4 regions of the Sphingobium phenoxybenzoativorans genome follow, and region 1 is predicted to be linked to each of the others. Evidence: predicted binding sites of a transcription regulator. Region 1 holds the regulator's gene; each other region holds the start of a gene.

The links. The regulator LexA, encoded in region 1, represses DNA repair genes until DNA is damaged. The targets are predictions, from matches to a motif close to GTTCCNCNCTTGTTCT.
Region 2: KFK14_RS13510 (ImuA family protein) is a predicted target of LexA. The motif match lies at 2,449-2,464, and genes of this name have one in related genera.
Region 3: KFK14_RS11725 (ATP-dependent helicase) is a predicted target of LexA. The motif match lies at 2,302-2,317, and genes of this name have one in related genera.
Region 4: recA (recombinase RecA) is a predicted target of LexA. The motif match lies at 2,658-2,673, and genes of this name have one in related genera.

The regions. Positions count from the first base shown of each region.
Region 1 covers NZ_CP073910.1:2,540,233-2,544,430, forward strand. The annotation lists gene trpC (indole-3-glycerol phosphate synthase TrpC) at 1-167, shown strand, start outside; gene moaC (cyclic pyranopterin monophosphate synthase MoaC) at 164-637, shown strand; gene KFK14_RS12400 (molybdopterin molybdotransferase MoeA) at 648-1,832, shown strand; gene lexA (transcriptional repressor LexA) at 2,119-2,793, shown strand; gene KFK14_RS12410 (ComEC/Rec2 family competence protein) at 2,790-4,198, opposite strand, start outside.
Region 2 covers NZ_CP073910.1:2,742,559-2,746,756, reverse strand. The annotation lists gene bamA (outer membrane protein assembly factor BamA) at 1-771, shown strand, start outside; gene KFK14_RS13525 (OmpH family outer membrane protein) at 771-1,424, shown strand; gene fabZ (3-hydroxyacyl-ACP dehydratase FabZ) at 1,431-1,916, shown strand; gene rpmE (50S ribosomal protein L31) at 2,030-2,254, shown strand; gene KFK14_RS13510 (ImuA family protein) at 2,472-3,284, shown strand; gene KFK14_RS13505 (Y-family DNA polymerase) at 3,331-4,198, shown strand, end outside.
Region 3 covers NZ_CP073910.1:2,405,503-2,409,700, reverse strand. The annotation lists gene KFK14_RS11745 (pseudouridine synthase) at 1-549, shown strand, start outside; gene rsmD (16S rRNA (guanine(966)-N(2))-methyltransferase RsmD) at 616-1,158, shown strand; gene KFK14_RS11735 (Fe-S oxidoreductase) at 1,236-1,694, opposite strand; gene KFK14_RS11730 (GFA family protein) at 1,824-2,216, opposite strand; gene KFK14_RS11725 (ATP-dependent helicase) at 2,321-4,198, shown strand, end outside.
Region 4 covers NZ_CP073910.1:2,770,212-2,774,409, forward strand. The annotation lists gene KFK14_RS13635 (glutathione S-transferase family protein) at 1-446, opposite strand, end outside; gene KFK14_RS13640 (class I SAM-dependent methyltransferase) at 443-1,285, opposite strand; gene recA (recombinase RecA) at 1,509-2,585, opposite strand; gene KFK14_RS13650 (response regulator) at 2,705-3,067, opposite strand; gene KFK14_RS13655 (hybrid sensor histidine kinase/response regulator) at 3,153-4,198, opposite strand, start outside.

The DNA of each region.
Region 1 (4,198 bases):
GGCAAGCGCCGGAGGGATGCACCTTCGTCGCGGAAAGCGGCCTGACCTCCCATGCCGATCTCGCCGCTATGGCCGGGCATGACGTGCGCTGCTTCCTGGTTGGCGAGGCGCTCATGCGGCAAGCCGATGTCGAAGCGGCGACGCGCATGCTATTGACGGGGACATGAGCGGCCTCACCCATATCGACGCCGATGGCAGCGCGCGTATGGTCGATGTGTCGGCCAAGGATATGACCGTGCGCGAAGCGGTGGCGACCGGCCGGATCAGCATGTCCGCGGACGCCGCCAGGGCGATCGCCGATGGCCTGGTGAAAAAGGGCGATGTGCTTGCCGTCGCTCGCGTCGCCGGCATCATGGCCGCGAAAAAGACCGCCGACCTGATCCCGCTTTGCCATCCCCTGCCGCTCAGCGCAGTGACGGTGGAATTCGCGCTGGACGAAAGCGGCGTCACCGCGACCGCGACGGCGCGCATCGCCGCGCAGACAGGGGTTGAGATGGAGGCGATGACCGCCGTCTCCGTCGCCTTGCTGACCGTCTATGACATGGCGAAGGCGATGGACAAGGCCATGGTCATCGGCAATGTCCGCCTCCTTTCCAAGACCGGCGGCAAGTCTGGCGACTGGCGGGCGGAACCGTGAGCCTCCGCCCATGAGTTTGCTGCCCGTCACGGAGGCGCAAAGGCGATTGCTCGACGCGGCCCCCCCTCTGGGCGGGGAAACGACACCGCTGGACCAGTGCATCGGACGGTGGCTGACCGGGGATGTGCTTGCGCGACGCGACCAACCCTGGGCCGACCTGTCCGCCATGGATGGTTACGCCATCCGGCATTCTGACTTGCCCGGACCTTGGCAGGTCGCAGGCGAAAGCGCGGCGGGCGACGCCTCCCTGGCTCCTCTGAGCAGTGGACAGGCGATGCGGATTTTCACCGGCGCGCCATTACCGTCCGGCGCGGACATGGTGGTGATGCAGGAGGATGTGACCCGGACCGGCGACGTCATGCGGCTAGCTCCCGGCGTCACGCCGCGCGCGGGCGCGCATGTGCGCCGGGCCAGATCGGACTTCGCCATTGGCGACACGCTGATCGAAGGCGGCACCCGGCTCAATCCCGCCCATATAGCGCTAGCAGCGATCGGCGGATATGGCGCGCTGCCGGTCGGACGCAAGCCGCGGATCGCCATAATCTCCACCGGCAGCGAACTGGTCGAGCCGGGCGAGGATGCGCCGCCGGGCCGCCTGCCCGCGTCCAACGCTGTGATGCTGGGCGCTATGCTGTCCGCTTTCCCGTGCGAGGTGGAGCAGGTGGGGATCATCTCCGATTCGCTGGACATACTGACCCACGCCTTCATTCGTGCGAAAAGCGCCGACATCATCGTCACCACCGGCGGCGCGTCGGTTGGCGATCATGATCTTGTGCGCCCTGCTCTGGAAGCGGCCGGTGGCGCGATCGATTTCTGGAAAATCGCCATGCGCCCCGGCAAGCCGCTCATTTCGGGCAAGCTGGATTCCGCGCTTGTGATCGGGTTGCCCGGCAATCCCGTATCGGCATTCGCCACGGCGACGCTTTTCCTGCTGCCCGTCATCCGCAAACTTGCAGGCAGCATCTCTCCCCTGCCCGTGCCGCTTATGACGCCGCTCGGCGAGGCGATGGACGCCAACGCCAGTCAGCGCGACGCCTATCTCCGAGCCACCCTGACCGACGGCTCAGTGGCGGTATCGGGCGAACAGGATAGCGCGATGCTGCAATCGCTTGCGCGCGCCAATTGCTTTATAATTCGTCCTGCGGGCGTACCGGCTGCGCACGCTGGAACGCTTGTACCGGTCATCACCTTCTGACGCCTGATCCCGCGCAATGGGCTTTTATTGATATTGGGCCTTGCCGGGGAAGAAATCGCGGCGGCGCTCGTCGCCCAACTGGCGCTGGCGCTTCTCATACGGGTTGCGGCGGCGGTCTTCCACCTTGCTGCGTTGTTCTGGCATTTCTGGCTCCGCCGTCATCATGACCGGAAAAACCGCTATCCCGGCTTTCCGGTTCCGCGGGATGCGACGAAGCGTTGCCGCTTGACTTGCCACCATGTGTTTCCTATGCGTTCTGCATCCGTTCCATAAATGGTGACAGATCATGATGACGTCGAAACAACAGGAACTGCTCAGCTTCATTCACCGGCGGCTTGAGGAGGGTGGCGTGTCGCCTTCTTTCGAGGAGATGAAGGATGCGCTGGACCTGCGTTCCAAGTCCGGGATCCACCGATTGATCAGCGCGCTGGAGGAACGCGGCTTCATCCGCCGCCTGCCCAACCGGGCGCGAGCGCTCGAAGTGCTCAAGCTGCCGGAGGGCATGGAGCGGGCGAAGAAGCCCGCGCTGGTTGCAGCGCCCAAAGCGCCTGCGCCGATCATGCCGATCGCGGCCAATGATATCATCGAAATTCCCATGCATGGCCGCATCGCCGCCGGTGTGCCGATAGAGGCGATGGAGGGGCAGAATATGCTGTCTGTTCCCGCCGCGCTGTTGGGTGCGGGCGATCATTATGCTCTGGAAGTGGCCGGGGACTCCATGATGGAGGCTGGCATTCTCGACGGCGACTTCGCGCTGATCCAGAAGACCGACGTCGCGCGCGAGGGGCAGATCGTCGTCGCCCTGATCGACGAGAGCGAGGCTACGCTCAAATATTTCCGCCGCGAGGGCCCTCGCGTCCGGCTCGATCCGGCAAATTCGGCCTATGAGCCGCAGCTTTATGATGCGGCGCAGGTGCGCATCCAGGGTAAGCTTGCCGGGCTGCTGCGCCGGTATAATTAAGGCGCAACTTTTCCGGCCTTTTGGCGGGAATATTGTGAGAAATGCGAGGGCGACGTCATCCATGGATGGGCGTCGCCTTTTCGTTTCACGGTCTTTATCACGCCCTGCCGCAAATAGACGGCGACGCCGCCTGTCCGGCGAAGCATGGACCGGTCGATCTTCAGCCAGCGCGGATTGCAGGTGCGCGGCAACCGCCTTTCGCTGACCACGACGTCGGCGGCGGCGCAATCGCGCGCAAGCTGGCTGGCGGGAACCAGATCGAAACTGCGGGTCGCGAGCATTCGCCAGCGGCGTTCTCCTCGTACGATATCGACATTGCACAGGTCCCGGCTGCATCGCGCCGCCGGGATATCCGCAAAGGCGGCGAGTTCACCGTCATAGCCCGCGCTTTCCGAAAGCGCGTCCCGCACATAGTCGCCCGCCTTGTCACGTAATATCGCCATGCCGCCATCGGGCAGGCGTATGGCGACATGGCGTCCGTCGCCCGTCACCATAATGTCGGGTTTTGGCGTCATGGCGATCATGGCCGCGCCCGTCAGCACGGGCAGCAGGCCGATCCAGCGCGCCCGGCTCCGCCACAACAGGCACCAGAGACCGCCCGCCACCGTCAGCCCGAACGCCACGGAAGAAGTCGCAGGCGTCAGCGCGACCGCGCCGGGACTGGCGGCGACCGCGTGCGCGACAATGAGCAGGAGCGCCAGCGCCTTCTCCACGATCCACCAGGCCGGGAAGCCAAGCCCCGCAAGATCGAGAAACAGCGCCAGCGCCTCGAACGGCATGATGATGAAGGTGGTCAGCGGAATGGCGATAAGATTTGCGATCGCTCCAAGCATGCCCGCCTGGTGGAAATGGAACAGAGCGATCGGCATCAGGGCAATTTCAATCGCGAGGCCAGTCAGGAAAAGGCCCAGCAGCTGACGCAGAAATCGCACAGGCATCCCCTCCTCCCGCGCCGATACCAGCGCGCGGAACCGGGGATGTTCGCCAAGGGCGACAATCACGGTCACGGCCGTAAAGCTCATCTGAAAACTTGGACCGGCGACCGATTCCGGCCACAACAGCAATATGAACAGCGCGCCCGCCGCCACCAGCCGGAGCGTCAGAGAATCCCGGCCAAGCGCAAGGCCGCCCAGCACGAGCAACGCGGCGACGCAGGAGCGCACCGTTGGCACGTCCGATCCCGTCAGCAGGGTGTAGCCGATGCCCGCCGCAGCGCCCCCCGCGGCGGATAGAAGCAGCAACGGCCATCGCAGCGCCAGCCTTGAACTGAGCGCCAGCAGGCGGAGGATCAGGAAGATCACTGCGCCGATCAGCGCAGTGACGTGAAGGCCGCTGATCGACAGCAGATGGGCCAGACCGCTTCGCCGCATCGCTTCCGCATCGTCTTCGGGGATCGCTCCCCGAT
Region 2 (4,198 bases), 200 kb from region 1:
CTCAGCCAGGATTTCGCCGGTCTGGGCGGCAGTGTGCGTTATGTGCGCACGCGCCTGAACGCCGCGAAATATTGGCGCGTGATGGGCAATTTCATTTTCTCGGTCAGCGGCGAGGGCGGCTACATCCATTCGCTGGAAGGCAAGCGCTTCAGCTCCGATGGCGTGACCGAGGTCGACAAGATCCGCCTGACCGATCGCTTTTTCCTGGGCGAACCGCAAATGCGCGGTTTCGACATTCGCGGCATCGGCCCGCGCGTGAAGCGCTATTATTTCGACAGTGTCACAGATAATGGCGTCATCACCGGCGTTCGCTCAGCAAGCAATAATAACAGGTCGGATGATGCTCTGGGCGGCAAGATCTATTACTTGGCGCATGCTGAACTGGAAATTCCGCTAGGCGCCGGTGCTAGGGAGATGGGACTGCGGCCGTCTATTTTTGTTGATGCTGGTGCGGTGGCAGGTCTGAAAGACCCTGCAACGGTCAATTTCCCCGGCTATTGTTCGATTACGGCTGCCGATAATACAACGTCGACCGTGCGCGCTACAGGTACGGCTTCCAATCCCATTTGCGCATCTGGCACGCATGTAAGCGGCACCGGATTTGAGGAAGAATATTTGGGCGATACGCTCAAGCCGCGCCTTTCCGTTGGTTTCGGTGTGAACTGGAATTCGCCTTTCGGCCCGTTCCGCATCGACATCGCCAAGGCGCTGCTCAAGGAACCAGGGGACGACAACAAGCTTATTACTTTCAACGTAGGAACCCAATTCTGATGAAGACCATTTTCAAAGCCGCGGCCCTTGGCCTTGCGCCCGTCGCCGCAGTCGCCCTGACGGCTGCTCCCGCCCTTGCCCAGTCGAAGCAGGGCATCGCCGTCGTCGACCTGCAGCGCGCAGTCGGCACCAGCGCCGCCTACACCACCGCCCGCACGCAGATGCAGACGACGTACAAGGCGCAGATCGACGCCTTCAACACGCGCAAGGCGGCCATTGATGCCGACCTCAAGACCAAGGGCGAAGCGCTGCAGGCTGGCGTCAAGGCCGCGGGCGGCAAGTCCACCCCCGCGCTCCAGACCCAGTATGAGCAGTTCCAGCAGAGCCAGCAGAATGCGCAGACCGAATTGCAGCGTCTGGGCCAGCCGATCGCACTCGCCAACGCATATGTCGAGGAGCAGATCAGCGCCAAGCTGTCCGATGCGCTCAAGACTGCGATGACGAAGGCGAAGGTTGATCTGGTGCTCGCGCCGGATGCGACCGTGTCCTATCAGCCGACCGTCGACATCACGGCGGCCGTCGTGACCGAGATCAATGCGCTGGTGCCCAATGTCAGCATCACGCCGCCCGCCGGTTGGCAGCCGGGGCAGCAGGGCCAGGCCGGTCAGCAGGCCGCGCCCGCCAATCCCGGCCAGCAGCCCCAGTCGCGCTGATAACCGATGACCGACGGTTCTGACGCGGCCGTTCCGGCCGACCTTGGCCCCCTGGATATCCGGGGGGTCATGGCGGCGCTGCCGCACCGTTACCCGATGCTGCTGATCGACCGTGTGGTGTCGATGGTGCCCAACACCTCGATCCATGCGGTAAAGGCGGTATCGATCAACGAGGCTTTTTTCCAGGGTCATTTCCCTGGGCGGCCGATCATGCCCGGCGTGCTGATTATCGAGGCGATCGCGCAGGCCGCGGGCATATTGGCGGTCGAATCGCTTGGGCTGCGCGGATCGGGCAAGCTGGTCTATTTCATGGGGATTGAGGGCGCGAAGTTCCGTGCGCCGATCGAGCCGGGCTGCCTGGTCGATTTCCATATCGAAATCACCCAGATACGCGGCGCCGTCTGCAAATTCTCCGGCAAGGCGATGGTCAATGGCAAGCTGGCTGCGGAGGCGCAGTGCGTCGCCATGGTCGCCGACCCGCCCAAGGACTGAGCGTTGGCGGCGGCAGGCCGCTTGCATTTTCGCGGCAAACCCGCTAACCGCGCCGCTCGCACAGATTTCCAGCATCCAGCGCCGGTCGGAACCGGCCATTTATGGAGCATAACATGAAGGCCGATACGCATCCCGATTACCACTTCGTCACGGTTCAGATGACCGATGGCAGCACCTTCCGCACCCGCACCACCTGGGGCAAGGAAGGCGACACGCTGGCGCTCGACATCGATCCGCTGTCGCACCCGGCCTGGACCGGCGGCACGCGTCAGCTTGACCAGGGCGGCCAGGTTGCGCGCTTCAACAAGCGTTTCGGCGGCCTGACGCTGAAGAAGTAATCCGGTTTTCCGGTACAATGGGAAAGGCGCCTTCGGGCGCCTTTTTTGTTTGCGGCGTGCTCCTGCGAAAGCAGGAGCCCAGTCCCACCGTCGTCTGAACTTTCGCAGGAGCACGGTGCGTTTAAACAGGGTAACTGGCCCTGTCCGCAGATGAGAGGCCGCACGCTTGACAGGAAAGGAAGAAAGTCCAGAATAGAACAAATAGGGAACATATATTGTGCATGATTCGTCCTCCACCCTGGCGGCGCTCCGGCGGCGCATCGAACGGCTCGGCGATGGGCGGAACAGGCGCGTCAGCGGCAGTTTCGCCACTGGCCATGCCGGGGTGGACAAGGCGATTGGCGGCGGCTTCGCGCGCGGCCGCTTGCATGAGCTGTTCGGGGCCGAGCCGGAGGATGCGGGCAGCGCCAGCGCCTTCGCCCTTCTGCTGACCCTGCTTGCCGATGATGCGCCGGCGGAAGGGCGGCGGAAAGGATGCTTTCTCTGGCTGCGGACCGATGATGCGATGCGGCGGTTGGGCATGCCCTATGGACGCGGCCTTGCGGATCTGGGCATCGACCCGGCCGACATGCTGCTGGCCGTGATGCCCGACGATGCGACGGTGCTGCGGGCGGCGGCGGATGCGCTGCGGTGCCCGGTCCTGTGCGCAGTGGTGATCGAATGCTGGGGAAATCCCGGGGTTCTGGACCTGACGGCAAGCCGCCGCCTGACCCTGGCGGCGGAAAGCGCGGGAACGACCGCCCTGCTTCTGCGGCTGGATGCCGAGCCGTCGCCCAGCGCCGCAGAAACGCGATGGCGCATCGCCGCCGCGCCCTCCGCCCCGCTGGCCGCCAATGCGCCGGGGCACAGCAGTTTCGACATAGCCTTGTTGCGCCGCCGCGCCGGGCCGGATGGCCTTGCCTGGCGGCTGGAGTGGAATCGTGACCAAAGATGCTTCATCGAACCGCCGTTTTCTGGCGCTGTGGTTCCCCTTTCTGCCGCTGGACCGGCTGCGGATAGCGGAACCCGCACGGTGGTCGCCACCGGCTGAACAGGGCGGCCTGCCAACCGCCACGGTCGAAAAGGTGCGGGGCGCGATGCGGCTGTCGGCCGTGGATGCCGATGCGCTGGCGCTTGGCATTTCCCCCGGCATGACGCTTGCCGACGCACGCGCACGCATTCCGGAACTGCGCGTGTTCGATTGTGATCCCTATGCCGATCAGGACTGGCTGGAGCGGCTATGCGACGGGGCGCGGCGCTATACGCCGATGGCCGCCCTGGACCCGCCGCATGGGCTGGCGCTCGACATCACTGGTTGCGCGCACCTGTTCGGCGGTGAGCAGGAACTGGCCGATGACGCCCTGGAGCGGCTTTCGCATTTCGGCATGCGCGTGCGTCATGCGCTGGGGTCTACGCCAGAGGCGGCGCATGCGCTTGCCCGCTTCCCCGCCGCGCCAGCGCCTGACGAGGCGTCCGCGCTCCGCCGCCTGCCGGTCGCTGCCCTGCGGCTGGAGGATGAGAGCGAACTGGCCCTGCGCCGGGCGGGCCTCAAGACCGTGGGGGATGTGGCGTCACGGCCCAGCGCGGCGCTTGCGGCCCGCTTCGGGGCGGAGGCGGTGGATGCGCTCCATCGCCTGCTGGGGGAGGCCGCCCGGCCGCTTGACCCGCGCCATGTGCCCCCGGCCATCGCCCTGGAGCGGCGCTTTCCCGAACCGGTCGCCCGCACGGCCTATGCCCTTGCGGTTCTGGAGGAACTGGCGGGGGAAGCGGCCGGGCGGCTTGCCGAGCGGGGGCAGGGTGGGCGCCGTTTTGCCGCCACTTTCTTCCGCAGCGACGGCATGGCCTTTCCCCTGCGGGTCGAGACCAGCCTGCCGGTGCGCGATCCCAAGGCGGTGATGCGCCTGTTCCGGGAGAGGATCGACAGCCTGTCCGATCCCATCGATCCTGGTTTCGGGTTCGATCTGG
Region 3 (4,198 bases), 130 kb from region 1:
GGCGCGACCGCCCCGGCCCGGCTGTTCCTGTTCCACAAGCCGAGCGGCTGCCTGACCACGGAACGCGATCCGCGCGGGCGGCCCACCATCTATGACCGGTTGCCTACGGATCTTCCCCGCGTGATGCCGATCGGCCGGCTGGATATGACCACGGAGGGTCTGCTGCTGCTGACCAATGATGGCGAGTTCAAGCGGCAGATGGAGCTGCCCTCGACCGGCATTCCCCGCACCTATCGCGCCCGCGCATTCGGCGAGGTGAGCCAGACGCAGTTGGAGGAGCTGATGATGGGCGTGGAGATTGACGGCATGCGTTATGGCCAGATCGACGCCAATCTGGAACGCAGCACGGGCCACAATAAATGGATCGAACTGACGTTGAAGGAAGGCAAGAACCGGGAGGTGCGCCGCGTGCTGGAGCATCTCGGCCTTCAGGTCAGCCGGTTGATCCGCACGAAATATGGTCCGTTTGAACTGGGAGAACTGGCATCCGGCGCAGTGACGGAAGTGCGGCAGCATGACCTGGTGGTTTTCCGCAAGGGACTGAAATGAAGATCATTTCTGGGCGTATGAGGGGACCGAAATGAGGATCATTTCCGGGCGTATGAGGGGGCCGAAATGAGGATCATTTCTGGCCAGTGGCGCGGGCGTCCCCTGGTTGCGCCGAAGGGCGAGGCGACGCGGCCGACGGCGGACAGGACGCGCGAGGCGCTGTTTTCCATGCTGACGAGCAGGCTGGGAAGTTTCGAGGGGCTGGCCGTCGCCGATCTGTTCGCCGGATCGGGGGCATTGGGGCTGGAGGCGCTGTCGCGCGGCGCGGGCAGTTGCATATTCGTGGAACAGGACCGGGAGGCTGTGACGGCCCTGCGCGCCAATGCGGAGAAGCTGGGCATCCGGCCGGACCTGCGGCAGACGTCCGTCCTAGCGCTGGGCAGCGCGCCCGCGCCGCTCGACCTGGTGATGATGGACCCGCCCTATGGCACGGGCGCGGGCGCGGTGGCGCTGGACAAGCTGGCGCGGCTGGGCTGGATCGGCCCGGCATCCTGGGTCACGATAGAAACGGACCGGCGCGAGGAGATCGACGTCAAGGGCTTTGCGGCGGAGGCGGTGCGGGACATCGGCAAGGCGCGGCTGCATATTCTGCGTTCAGCCGGCGACTGAACAATAGCCGGTAACGGGATGATAAACAGGGGTCAGGTTCGACCGGAACCTGACCCCCGATTGCAAAACCCGGCGGATTATTTCCGCTTCTTCTTCATCTTCTTCGCTTCGCCGGGATTGATGCAGCTATCCTGCACCGTCTTGCTGCACAGCGGATAGTCGGCCTGCGCGGCTGGCGGCGGCGTGGCGTTGCCGCCCACCTCAACCGGATTGGCCGATGTGCCGACCGGGGCCGCCGGGTCCTTTGGCGCGCGAGGGTCAGCGGGCGTCATGCCAGTCGCGGGCGGCACTGCGCCTGTCGGCTGACCGGCGTTGGGATCGGCCGGGGGCGCTGGAGGGGGCGGCGCGGGCGTCTGGGTCTGCGGCATCTGCGCTGCGCCCATGTCATTGGTGGCGGGCGGAGGCGGCGGTGGTGCGGTCGTCGACGGATCACTGGCCGCTGGCGGTGGCGCGGGCGGCGTGGCCGGTTGGTCCTGCGCCACGGCGGCGGCGGATAGGCTGAGCGCGGCTGCGCCGATGAGAAGCCTTATTTTCATGGTTTTTCCTCTCTCTGGGTGTGATCCCCGTTGGTGGAGAGAAAACCGGAATCGTGACGCTTGCGTTCCCTTAACCACTATCCCGCGCGACCAGCCGTGCCGTAGCTGACGCAGACCGTTTACGCGCAATCAGCCAGGATAACGCTCAAACTTCGGCAGAGTATGCGCCTCGGCCATCCAACCGGCGGTTTCAGCCATCTGGATATGGCCGAAGGGCGGGAAAGCGTCGAGATCGTCCAGCGTGCTTGTCTGAACATCGATCTTTCCCTGAAAGATCGCCGTGCTTGTGTAGAACAGGCCAGTGCCGCATATGCCGCAAAAATGCCGGGTCGCATGTTCCGACGACTGATATTTGACCGGCGTCCCCGTGATCGTCACCTTATCCTCCGGGAACAGCGCCCAGCCGACCATCGGCGCGCCCGCGCTGCGCGTACAATCGCGGCAGTGGCAAAGCGCGCTATGCTCCGGCTGCCCCTCCACCGTGTAGCTGATCGCCCCGCACATGCACTGTCCCGTCGCCATGACAATCCTCCTGATATTGATTCGTGTTTTGTTCTCATAAAGCATAGCGCTGCGCAATGCCATCGGGCTTGCCCGATCGCTCACCGTTCCCTAATTGTTCAGCTATGACAGCGCCTTCCCTTACTCCCGACGAACCCGCCTATCTGCACGGTCTCAACGCGCCGCAGCGCGAGGCCGTGCTGACCACGGAGGGTCCGTTGCTGGTGCTTGCCGGCGCGGGCACGGGCAAGACCGCCGCGCTTACCGCCCGACTCGCGCATCTGGTGGCGACACGGCGCGCCTTCCCGTCCGAGATCCTGTCGGTCACCTTCACCAACAAGGCCGCGCGGGAGATGCGCGAGCGTGTCGGGCGGATGATCGGCCCGGCGGTGGAGGGCATGCCATGGCTCGGCACTTTCCATAGCGTGGGCGCGAAGATGCTGCGCCGTCATGCCGAACTGGTGGGTTTGCAGAGCAATTTCACCATCCTGGACACGGACGACCAGTTGCGCCTGCTCAAACAGCTTATCCAGGTGGAGAGCATCGACGAGAAGCGCTGGCCCGCGCGCCAATTGGGCGGGCTGATCGACCGGTGGAAGAACCGGGGCATGACGCCCGCCGAGGTCGATGCCGGCGAGAGCGAGCATTACGCCAATGGCAAGGGGCAGAAGCTTTATGCGGCCTATCAGGCGCGGTTGCTGGCGCTCAACGCCTGCGACTTTGGCGATCTGCTGCTTCATATGCTGACCCTGCTCAAGACCGACCGGGAGGTGCTGGCGCACTATCAACAGCGGTTCCGCTACATCATGGTGGACGAATATCAGGACACCAATAGCAGCCAGTATCTCTGGCTCCGCCTGCTGGCGCAGGAGCGCAAGAATATTTGCTGCGTGGGCGATGACGATCAGTCCATCTATAGCTGGCGCGGGGCGGAGGTCGCCAACATCCTGCGGTTCGAGAAGGATTTCCCCGGCGCGAAGATCGTGAAGCTGGAGCAGAATTACCGCTCCACGCCCCACATCCTGGCCGCCGCTTCGGGCGTGATCGCGGAGAATGGCGGGCGGCTGGGCAAGACCCTGTGGACCGACGAGGCGGAGGGTGAGAAGGTCCAGGTGCTGGGCGTGTGGGACGGACCGGAGGAAGCCCGGCGCGTCGGCGACGAGATTGAAAGCCATCAGCGCAATGGCGGCACGCTGGACGATGTCGCCATCCTTGTCCGCGCGCAGCACCAGACCCGCGAATTTGAGGACCGCTTCATCCAGATCGGCATGCCCTATCGCATAGTCGGCGGTTTTCGCTTCTACGAGCGGGCGGAAATCCGCGATGCGCTCGCCTATCTGCGGTTGGTGAACCAGCCCGCCGACGACCTGGCGTTCGAGCGGATCATCAACGTGCCCAAGCGCGGCCTGGGCGACAAGGCGGTGGAGAAGCTGCACCGGCTGGCGCGGGCGGAGGGCATCCCCCTCACCTTCGCCGCCGCGCGGATCATCGATACCGATGAACTGACGCCGCAAGCGCGGCGGGCGCTGGGCAATTTCGTCGGCGATCTGGCGCGCTGGCGGGACAAGGCGGCCCAGTTGCCGCATCCGGAGCTGGCGCGGCAGATATTGGACGAGAGCGGCTATACGACCGTCCTTCAGGCCGAGCGCACGGTTGAGGCGTCCGGCCGTCTCGAAAACCTCAACGAGCTTGTCCGCGCGATGGAGGAATATGAGACGCTGGGCGCCTTCCTGGAGCATGTCTCCCTCGTCATGGACAATGAGGCGCAGGCGGACGAGCGCAAGGTCACGATCATGACCATCCACGCCGCCAAGGGGCTGGAGTTCGACACGGTGTTCCTGGCCGGATGGGAGGAAGGCATATTCCCTTCCCAGCGCGCGCTGGACGAGGGCGGCCTGGCGTCGTTGGAGGAAGAACGGCGGCTGGCCTATGTCGCGATCACGCGGGCGCGGCGCAAATGCGTGATCCTGCACGCGGCGAACCGGCGCATTTACGGCCAGTGG
Region 4 (4,198 bases), 230 kb from region 1:
TGCGCCCGCGCCGCAAGTTCGGTCTCCAGCCAGTCCAGATGCTCGTCCAGCATGCCCTGGATCGCGCCCTTTGCCGGTTTGCCAAGCAGGCCCAGACGATTGACGACGAGCAGCGCCAGCAGCGGCGGCATCATCGATCCTTCGGCATAATGCAGGAACTGCCGGTATCGCAGCACCGTCTCGCGATGCGGCGGCGGCCCCAGCCTGCCATCCGCCTTTTCCACCAGATATTCGACGATCGCGCCGGTCTCGGCAAGGATCAGGCCGTCATCCTCGATCACCGGCGATTTGCCCAGCGGATGCACCGCCTTCAGCTCCGGCGGGGCGCGCATCGTGCGGGGATCGCGCTCATAGCGCTTGACCGTGTAGGGAAGCTCCAATTCCTCAAGCAGCCACAGCACGCGCTGGGAGCGGCTATTTTCCAGATGATGGACAATGATGGTCATGCCGATGCCTTTCGCGCTGTCCATATCCAGGCGGCTGCGGGAAACCGCACCACGCCTCCGGCGAGATGCGCGGCGCAGAAATCCTGCAGCCGCCGTAGGAAGGTCGCGCGCGCCTCGCCCGAAATCGACGCCAGGGCGCGAGCGGCGGGGCCGATCCGCTGGAAATAGGACATGGCGTCGGCGACGGGGTCATGGCCCGCGCCTGCGACATAGGGGAAGTCCACCGGCTCGGCGGCGGCCTGGGTCCATCCCGACGCAGCCAGTAGATGCTCGACATGGGCGGGATCGGCAAAGGCGAACGGCCCCGGCGCGCCAGGCGGTGGAACCGGGGCGGTCATATCAGGCAGCAGCGCGCCGATCCCGCTCGCCCAGCGATTTTCCTCGACGCTGCGAAAGCAGGAGAAGATCAGGCTCGCTCCGGGCCTTGCGCTTTGCCGGAGATTTTCGAACGCCGCGACAGGATCATCGAAGAACATGACGCCATGCCTGGAAAACAGCATGTCGGGAACAAAAGCCGGGTCGCGCCACCGGCTGGCGTCGGCGACGGCAAAGGCGATGCGCGGCGCGCCCCCGGCCCTTGCACGGGAAATGCCGACCAATGCCTCCGATATGTCGATACCCAGCAACCGGGCTCCGGATACGCCATCGGCAAGGGCCAGCGTCGTGCTGCCTGCGCCGCAGCCGATATCCAGAATGGCCCGTACATCGTTGCGATAAGCGATATCGACTGCACGATCGATCAGCAGGCGGTGCAGCCCTTCAAATGTCCGGTCGGTTCGAAGCCATTCATCGGCCCAGACATCGCCTGTCTTGCCCTGCCAATCCTGCATGAGAGTCATAGGTCATGCCTTTCCGCGCCGGGTAGCCGAGGCGAGGGATGCCTGAGCAGCCTCTGTATGACAATGGCTCTTTCCCGAAAGTGAGCTGGGCCGGGCAATAGCGGGACGATAAAAGGCCCGCCGGCTGGGGTAGCGCGGGCGGGCCTTTTCGGATCGTGAAGCCTGAAGGTCAGGCGAAACTGCGGTACGTCATACCGGCTGTACGGGCCGGCGGCGCGTTCCGCTATTCGCCGTCATCCTCCGCTTCGGGTCCTGTCATCATCGCTTCCGCGACGGCTTCCGTCTTGGCCCGCACCGCCTTTTCGATGCGGTCAGCCATTTCCGGATGTTCCTTGAGGTATATCTTGGCGTTCTCGCGACCCTGCCCGATGCGGACAGAATCGCAGGAGAACCATGCGCCGGACTTCTCAACGATTCCCGCCTTCACGCCCAGATCGAGTATCTCGCCGATCTTGGAAATGCCCTCGCCATACATGATGTCGAATTCGACCTGCTTGAACGGCGGAGCGACCTTGTTCTTCACCACCTTCACCCGCGTCGCATTGCCGACAATATCGTCGCGATCCTTGATCTGGCCGGTGCGGCGAATGTCCAGACGGACGGAGGCGTAGAATTTCAGCGCATTGCCGCCGGTCGTGGTTTCCGGGTTGCCGTACATCACGCCGATTTTCATGCGGAGCTGGTTGATGAAGATCACCATGCAGCGCGAACGGCTGATCGAACCGGTCAGCTTGCGCAGCGACTGGGACATGAGGCGCGCCTGCAGGCCGACATGGCTGTCGCCCATCTCGCCCTCGATTTCCGCCCGCGGCACCAGCGCCGCCACGGAGTCCACCACCAGCACATCAATGGCGTTGGAGCGCACCAGCGTATCGGTGATCTCCAGCGCCTGTTCACCGGTGTCGGGCTGGGAGACGATCAGTTCGTCGATATTGACGCCCAGCTTCTTGGCGTAAACCGGATCCAGCGCATGCTCGGCGTCGACAAAGGCGGCCGTACCGCCATTCTTCTGCGCCTCTGCAATGACATGCAGCGCCAGCGTCGTCTTGCCGGAGCTTTCCGGCCCATAGACCTCGATCACGCGGCCACGCGGCAAACCGCCAACGCCCAGCGCGATGTCGAGGCCAAGCGATCCGGTCGAGATCGCCTCCACCTGCATGGTTTCCTTCGAGCCCAGCTTCATTGCCGAACCCTTGCCGAAGGCGCGATCGATCTGGGCGAGCGCCGCCTCCAATGCTTTCTGTCTGTCCATTGTCCCCGTCTTCTTATCGGAATCGATGAGTTTCAGCATTGCGGTCATCGGCCTATCCCCTGTCAAGCGGATCACGCCATTATCGGCGTTCAAATAGCGATGTACCGGATTTGTTCACTTGGAACAATAGGAGAACGAAAATTATTTACGCTGCGTCCAAACGGCCGCTACCCAGCCGTTTCCAGCAGTTTTTCTAGGACGCGCTCGACCGAACCCATGGTGAACGGCTTGGCCAGCGTCATGCGGTCGGCAAATTGCGTCGGCACATCGTCCGCGCTGCCGCCGGTGGCGAATACGAACGGAATCCCCCGCCCGGCGAGTATCTCAGCGACCGGCCATGATTTTTCGCCGCGCAAATTGCAGTCGAGCACGGCGGCGTCGAACTCCGCGTTGCGCGCCAGATCGCATCCTTCCTGCAATGTTCCGGCAACGGCGTGGAGACGATAGCCGAGCGCGTCGAGGAAATCCTCCAGCATCATGCCGATCATGGCTTCGTCTTCAACGACAAGAATCGACTTGGCAGCGCTCATAGGCCCCTGTTGCATGCCTGTCCTTGACATTGGGCTAACGCAAAGCCGACGGCATTCCTAGTCTTTTCAGCTTGATCCAAATATATCAGGAAACAGCGGCGCCTGCGCCCATCGCGTCGCGCGCGGCCTCCGCCAACTGGCTTACTGAGAAAGGCTTGGGCAGGAAAGCGACATTGGCGATGTCGATCGATTTCCGAAGCTGCTCCTCGGCATAGCCGGACATGAACAGCACCGGCAGGTCGGGATGCGTCTTGCGCGCATGGCTGACCATTGTCGGCCCGTCCATATTCGGCATGACGACGTCGGAGATCAGCAGGTCGATGGTCTCTCCACCCCGCGCCAGCACCTCCAGCCCCTGTTCGCCGTCGGCGGCGGTCAGCACCGTATATCCCTGCCGGCTGAGCGCGCGCTCCGCCACGGCGCGGACCATATCCTCATCCTCGACGAGCAATATGGTGCCGGTGCCCCATGTCTCGCCGCGCTTGTCGGCGATGCGCGGCTTGTCCGCTGTCCGTTCGGGCGTCACGGCGGCGTGCACCGGCAGGTAGATCACGAAGCTCGCCCCGCGCCCGGCCTCGGATTCGGCGAAGATGAAGCCGCCCGACTGCTTCACGATGCCATAGACCGTCGACAGGCCCAGTCCCGTGCCCTTGCCCACTTCCTTCGTCGTGTAGAAAGGCTCGAAAATCTTGGAGATGACGTCAGGCGGAATGCCATGCCCGGTGTCCGACACCCGGAGCGCCGTGTAATCGCCGATGGGCAATATGTCGCTCCGCATCTCACGGACGCGCGCCGCCGGAACCGCATAGGTCTGGATATTGACGGTGCCGCCATTAGGCATGGCGTCGCGCGCATTGACGGCCAGATTGACGATCACCTGCTCCAACTGGCCGGGATCGGCGCGCACCGGGCCAAGGCTGCGGCCGTGGCTGACCTCCAGCTTCACATTCTCACCCAGCAGCCGGTTGAGCAGGTTGGATACGTCGGCCACAATATCGGGAAGCTGCAGCACCTGCGGCCGCAAGGTCTGCTGGCGCGAGAATGCCAGCAACTGCCGGGTCAGCCCCGCCGCGCGGTTGCTGTTCGACTTGATCTGCTGGATGTCGTCATAATCGCTATCGCCGGGCGTAT